Linked DNA regions of Marichromatium purpuratum 984. The protein of the gene in region 1 interacts with the protein of each later gene in a pairwise test. Links are inferred from orthologs where the notes say so. Each region holds a gene or a part of one and is shown in the gene's direction. Other genes may lie near its edges. The genes, in order: ligA and leuS.

Region 1 (3,346 bases):
GCGAGGCGCGAGAGGACGTCCCCGAGGACTTCGATGACACGCTGGAGGCCGTGCACCAGCAGGCGCTCGAGCCGCCTGCGCCCTTGTTGTTGCAGGTGAGCGTGGTCGCTCCGGACGAACGGCCGTTCGCCGGCGAGGCGCTGATGGACGTGGCCGAGACCTGTGGCCTGCACCCCGGCGAGATGGAGATCTTCCACTACACCGATACCCTCGACGGCGAGCCGCGTTACGCCTTCAGCATGGCCAACATGGTCAAGCCCGGTATCTTCCCCTTCGACGAGATGGAGACCTTCTCCACCCCCGGGCTGTTGCTGTTCGCCCAACTCGAGGGCGAGCCGGAGGACATGGCGGTGTTCGACGAGATGATCGCCACCGCCCGCAAGCTCGCCACCATGCTCGACGGCGAGGTTCATGACGATCACCGCAAGCCGTTGTCGATCAAGAAAGAAGAAGAGATGCGCCGCGCAGTGCGTGAGAACGAGCGCCTGTGGGCCGGAGTGACCCTGAATTGAACCCGCCCGATTCGGCGCGCGCCCGCGCCGAGGCGCTGCGCGCCGAACTGCTCCATCACAACTATCGCTATTACGTGCTCGACGATCCAGAGATCCCGGACGATGCCTACGATCGTCTGTTGCGCGAGCTGCTGGCGCTCGAGGCCGAATACCCCGAGCTGGTCGGCCCCGACTCGCCGACCCAGCGTGTCGGCGCCGAGCCGCTGGCGGCCTTCGCCGAGGTCGAGCACCGGCTGCCGATGCTCTCGCTCGACAACGCCAAGAGCGCCGAGGAGCTGGCCGCCTTCACCGCGCGCGTGGGCAAGGCGCTGGGGCGCGAGGCGGTCGACTTCGTCGCCGAGCCCAAGCTCGACGGACTGGCGATCAATCTCACCTATGAGGATGGGGTGCTGACCCGTGCCGCCACCCGCGGCGACGGCCGTCGGGGCGAGGACGTCACCGCCCAGGTGCGGACCGTGCGCAGCGTGCCGCTGCGGCTGCGCGGTGCCGACTGGCCGCGCCTGCTCGAGGTACGCGGCGAGATCGTGCTGCCGACCGAGGGCTTCGCCCGGCTCAACGCGCGGATGCGCGAGAGCGGCCAGCGCACCTTCGCCAACCCACGCAACGCCGCCGCCGGCAGCCTCCGTCAGCTCGACCCCGCGGTCACCGCGACCCGACCGCTGGCCTTCGTCTGCTACGGCTTCGGCGCGGTCGAGGGCGGGCCGGCGTGCGCGACCCAGTTCCAGATGCTGCAGGCGTTGCGCGACTGGGGACTGCCGCTCTCGCCGCAGCTCGAACGGGTGAGCGGGCTGGACGGCTGCGATGCCTATCAGCGTCGCATCGGCGCGCAGCGCGAACAGCTGCCCTATGACATCGACGGGGTGGTGTTCAAGGTCGACGCGCTGGCCGACCAGCAGGCCCTCGGCTTCGTCGCCCGCGCGCCGCGCTGGGCGATCGCCTTCAAGTACCCGGCCCAAGAGGCGCTCACCCGGGTCGAGGCGGTCGAGTTCCAGGTCGGGCGCACCGGCGCCGTCACCCCGGTGGCGCGGCTCGCCCCGGTCCAGGTCGGCGGCGTCACGGTTGCCAACGCGACCCTGCACAACATGGACGAGGTGGTGCGCAAGGACGTGCGTATCGGCGACACCGTCTATGTGCGGCGTGCCGGGGATGTCATCCCCGAGGTGGTGCGGGTGCTGGTCGAGCGCCGTCCCGCCGACGCCAAGGCGGTGGCGCTGCCCGCGCACTGTCCGGTGTGCGGTGCCGATGTCGTCCGTCCCGAGGGCGAGGCGGTGGCGCGCTGCTCCGGCGGGCTCTATTGCCCGGCGCAGCGCAAGGAGGCGCTCAAGCACTTCGCCTCGCGTCGCGCGCTCGACATCGAGGGGCTGGGCGACAAGCTGATCGATCAGCTCGTCGAGCGCGAGCTGGTGCACGGACCGGCCGATCTGTTCCGGCTCGATCAGGCGCAGCTCGCCGGACTCGAACGCATGGGCGAGAAGTCGGCGGCGAACCTGATCGCCGCGCTCGATCGCGCCCGCTCGACCGATCTCGCCCGCTTCGTCTATGCACTCGGCATCCGCGAGGTCGGCGAGAGCACGGCGCGCGCGCTGGCGCGCGGCTTCGGCTCGCTGGACGCGCTGATGGCGGCGCGCGAGGGCGATTTCGTGCAGCGGCGCGGGGTGCGCGGGATCGGTCCGGTGACCGCCGCAGCCCTGGCCGCAGCCCTGGCCGATGCTGCCGATCCAACCTCGGGGGTGACGCCGGTCGATTGGCTGCTCGGGCTCGGCGTACGTGGTCTGACCCAGCCGCGCGCCGAGGCGCTGGTCGAGCACTTCGGCACCCTCGAGGCGCTGCGCGCGGCCGACGCCGAAGACTTGCGCGCCGAGACCCGGAGCCTGATCGAGGGCATCGGCCCGGTGGTCGCGGCGCACATCGTCGCCTTCTTCGCCCAGCCACACAATCGCGAGGCGATCGCGGCCTTGCGCGAGGTCGGCGTGCACTGGCCGGAGCAGGGCGCAGCGGAGGCCGATGACGCCCCGGTCGAGCCCGCAGCCCGACCGCTCGCCGGTCTGACCCTGGTCATCACCGGCACCCTGAGCCGCCCCCGGCCCGAGATCAAGGCGTGGGTCGAGTCGCTGGGCGCGCGGGTGAGCAGCAGCCTCTCGGGCAAGACCGACTATCTGCTCGCCGGCGAGGCCGCCGGCTCCAAGCTCGCCCGCGCCCGCGACCTCGGTGTCGAGGTGATCGACGAGGCCGGCCTCGAGGCGCTGATCGGCGGCGCTGGGTAGGGCCGCCAGCCGTCAGTCGCCAGCCGCCAGCCGCCAGCCGCCAGCCGCCAGCCGCCAGCCGCCAGCAAATTGAACCGCTAAGACTCAAAGGGTGCAAAGAACGCGTTTTAAAAGCGCTTTAGCGGCCACTTTTTATGTGGAAGCTGGTACTCGACGACAGCGGTAAAGACGATCGAGACGAGCAGGGGAGGCTCTGCCCGCCAGTCACCAGTTGGTGGGCGGGCTCGTCTGTCGCCGCTGACGCCGGTGTGCACGCCCACTGTCGGCTGGGGGCTGATCGCTGGTAGCTGGCGACTGTCGCCCCTTCCCCCATTGCCCGGCGGCGGCGGCTGATGCAAGATTGGGGCGCGGGCTGGCGGTCTCGCCCGCGGGGTTTCACGGCGGCATGCCGCCCTCACCGCAGGGATCGATCATGAGCGAACTGTCCCCCGAGCAGCAGATCCTGATCACCATGCGCAAGACGCTGACCGCGATCGTGCGTGATCTCACCCCGCCGCAGGGGATGCGCCATCCTCTCTCGGCCTCCACCATCGACGAGGTCCGCCAGTGTCTCGGCATGATCGCCGAGCG
Region 2 (3,439 bases), 300 kb from region 1 along the record:
TTGTCGAGCACCTCGCGCAACCGCGGTGCCGTCTCGTTCTGCGCCTGCTCGATCGCCTCGTGGGCGTCCTCGAGCATGCGCTCGTAGGCGCGCACCAGCCGGTCGTCTTTCGGGTTCCTGTCTTGATCGCTCATGATCTGTCTCTCCAGTGGTCCACTGGACCATCTTGGGCCGGCATCGGCCCGGGGCGAAGACAGCGGGCATCGGGCGACACCCGGTGTGGATCGCGTCGACTCCAGCATAGCAAAAGGGCGCTAGCGGGACTCGGCGGCTAGGATTTTGAACCGCAAAGACACCGGGGGCTTGAACCGCAAAGGCGCTAAGAGCGCGAAGATGAAGAAAGGCTTCCAGCTGCCAGCCTCCAGTGAGGGGGCTGGCTTGTCTCGTCGCGTCGCGGTTGACCGCACACCGATACTGGAGGCTGTTCGCTGAAGGCTGTCGCTCTCTTCGCGTCCTTTGGGTCTTTGCGGTTCAATCTCTCGATCGCCGGCCACCGACGGCTGCCTCCCCCCCGGTCGCCGTGCATCATCGAGCTGGGTTATGCTTTCGTCATCATTCCAACCCCAGTTGTCACAAGACCGAAGACCCATGCAGACCGATTACGATCCGTGCGCCGTCGAGGCCGCGGCCCAACGCTATTGGGAAGAGCACCAGTCCTTCAAGGCCGTCGAGGACAGCTCGCGCGAGAAGTTCTACTGCCTGTCGATGTTCCCCTATCCCTCGGGGCGGCTGCACATGGGGCACGTGCGCAACTACACCATCGGCGACGTGATCGCACGCTACCAGCGCATGCTCGGCAAGAACGTGCTCCAGCCGATGGGCTGGGACGCCTTCGGCCTGCCGGCGGAGAACGCCGCGATCACCCACGGCATTCCGCCGTCGCAGTGGACGCGCTCGAACATCGCCTACATGAAGGACCAGCTCAAGAAGCTCGGCTTCGGCTACGACTGGGATCGTGAGCTGGCCACCTGCGACCCCGACTACTATCGCTGGGAGCAGTGGCTGTTCACCCGGCTGATCGACAAGGGCCTGGCCTATCGTGCCAAGGCGATGGTCAACTGGGACCCGATCGACCAGACCGTGCTCGCCAACGAGCAGGTGATCGACGGGCGCGGCTGGCGCTCCGGTGCGCCGATCGAGAAGCGCGAGATCACCCAGTGGTGCGTGCGCATCACCGACTACGCCGAGGAGCTGCTCACCGCGCTCGACGGTCTCGACGGCTGGCCGGAGCGGGTGCGCACCATGCAGCGCAACTGGATCGGCCGTTCCGAGGGCGTGCACATGACCTTCGGCGTGGCCGACAGCGACGAGACGCTGGGCATCTACACCACCCGCCCGGACACCGTGATGGGCGTGACCTATGTCGCCGTCGCCGCCGAGCACCCGCTGGCGCGTCGCGCCGCCGAGACCGATCCGGCGCTCGCCGCCTTCATCGAGGAATGTCGCCAGGGCGGGATCTCCGAGGCCGAGATCGAGACCATGGAGAAGAAGGGTCATCCCCTCGGCATCGACGCCATCCACCCGATCACCGGCGAGCCGGTGCCGATCTATGCCGCCAACTTCGTGCTCATCGGCTACGGCACCGGCGCGGTGATGGCCGTCCCCGCGCACGACCAGCGCGACTGGGAGTTCGCCGAGCGCTACGGCATCGCCAAGCGCGCGGTGATCCGCCCGGCCGATGCCGAGAGCTGCGACATCAGCGCCGCGGCCCTCACCGACAAGGGCGTGCTGTTCAACTCCGGCGAGTTCGACGGTCTGACCTCCGAGCAGGCCTTCGACGCCATCGCCACCTGGCTCGGCGAGCAGGGCAAGGGCGAGCGCACCGTCAACTTCCGCCTGCGCGACTGGGGCGTGTCGCGCCAGCGCTACTGGGGCTGTCCGCTGCCGGTGGTCAATACCGCCGACGGCGAGGCGCGTCCCGAGACCGAGCTGCCGGTGCGTCTGCCCGAGGACGTGGTGGTCGACGGCTCCGGCTCGCCGCTCAAGCGCATGCCCGAGTTCTCCGAGCTCGGTAACGGCGAGACCCGCGAGACCGACACCTTCGATACCTTCTTCGAGTCGAGCTGGTACTACGCCCGTTACTGCTCGCCGGACTGCGACACCGCCATGCTCGACGAGCGCGCCAAGTACTGGCTGCCGGTCGATCAGTACATCGGCGGCATCGAGCACGCGGTGCTGCACCTGCTCTATGCCCGTTTCTTCCACAAGCTGATGCGCGACGAGGGCCTGGTCGACTGCGACGAGCCCTTCACCAAGCTGCTCACCCAGGGCATGGTGGTGGCCGAGACCTGGTATCGCGAGGACGCCGACGGGCGCAAGCAGTGGTTCAATCCCGCCGAGGTCGTGCCGGTGCGCGACGACAAGGGGCGGGTGGTCTCGGCGGTGCTCGAGGCCGACGGCGAGCCGGTGACCTACGGCGGCATCGAGAAGATGTCGAAATCGAAGAACAACGGTGTCGATCCGCAGACGCTCACCGAGCGCTACGGCGCCGACACGGTGCGGCTCTACACCATGTTCACCTCGCCGCCGGACCAGTCGCTGGAGTGGAACGACGAGGGTGTCGAGGGTGCCTTCCGCTTCATCAAGCGGCTGTGGGCGTTGGCCGCCGCTGAGGCCGAGACGATCCGCGCCGGTGCCGCGCCGGCCGACCTCGACGAGGCGGCCAAGGCCGCGCGTCTGGAGATCCACGGCGCACTCAAGAAGGCCCTGTTCGACTATCAGCGCAACCAGTTCAACACCGTGGTGTCGGGCTGCATGAGCATGGTCAACACCCTCTATCGGCTGGAGTCGGCGGCGCGCGCGCAGGTGCTGCGCGAGGGCGTGAGCATCGTGCTGCGGCTGCTCGGCCCGATCGCGCCGCACGTCACCCACCATCTGTGGCGCGACCTCGGCTTCGGCGACGACATCCTCGCCGCGCCCTGGCCCGAGGTCGACGAGTCGGCGCTGGTGCAGGACTGCATCGAATACGTGGTGCAGGTCAACGGCAAGGTGCGCGCCAAGATCAAGGTCGCGGCCGACGCCGACAAGGTGGCGATCGAGGCCGCCGCGCTGGCCGACGAGCACGCACGCAAGTTCATCGGCGACAAGACCGTGCGCAAGGTGATCGTGGTACCGAAGAAGCTGGTCAACATCGTCGCCTGAGGTGCGCCCCTCCTCGGGGCCGCTCCCGGCGAGGGGTGTCGCGAGACGCGAGAGACGGAGTGAGCAACGAATGAGCCGATCGATGCCCGGTGGCCGGGGTCCGTGGATGGTGCTGCTGACGGCGGTGCTGCTGGCGCTCGCCGGCTGTGGCTTCCAGCTGCGCGGCAGCGTCGAGATCCCGCCGACGCTCAACCCGCTCTATATCCAGGCCGATGCCGGCTCGCCGGTGCGGCGCGCCCTGCTCGATCTGCTCGCGGGCAGCGACGTCGAGGTGACCCGCAACGCCACCGAGGCGCGG

What was found.
Region 2: the proteins of ligA (region 1) and leuS interact in binary tests that used the Escherichia coli proteins (3 or more experiments, as listed by UniProt). The link is inferred for Marichromatium purpuratum 984 from one-to-one orthologs.

The regions. Positions count from the first base shown.
Region 1 is NZ_CP007031.1:488,165-491,510, forward strand. What follows is about bases 109-3,142. They hold ligA (NAD-dependent DNA ligase LigA), read left to right. Parts: upstream 109-508; coding sequence 509-2,776; downstream 2,777-3,142. Other genes in these bases: MARPU_RS02235 (cell division protein ZipA), read left to right, coding at 109-512. Outside these bases: more of MARPU_RS02235, read left to right, coding at 1-108; MARPU_RS02245 (hypothetical protein), read left to right, coding at 3,189-3,346. UniProt on the Escherichia coli protein: DNA ligase that catalyzes the formation of phosphodiester linkages between 5'-phosphoryl and 3'-hydroxyl groups in double-stranded DNA using NAD as a coenzyme and as the energy source for the reaction.
Region 2 is NZ_CP007031.1:192,321-195,759, forward strand. The notes cover bases 238-3,364. They hold leuS (leucine--tRNA ligase), read left to right. Parts: upstream 238-588; coding sequence 589-3,141; downstream 3,142-3,364. Other genes in these bases: MARPU_RS00890 (LPS-assembly lipoprotein LptE), read left to right, coding at 3,212-3,364. Also shown: MARPU_RS00880 (zinc ribbon-containing protein), read right to left, coding at 1-134; more of MARPU_RS00890, read left to right, coding at 3,365-3,439.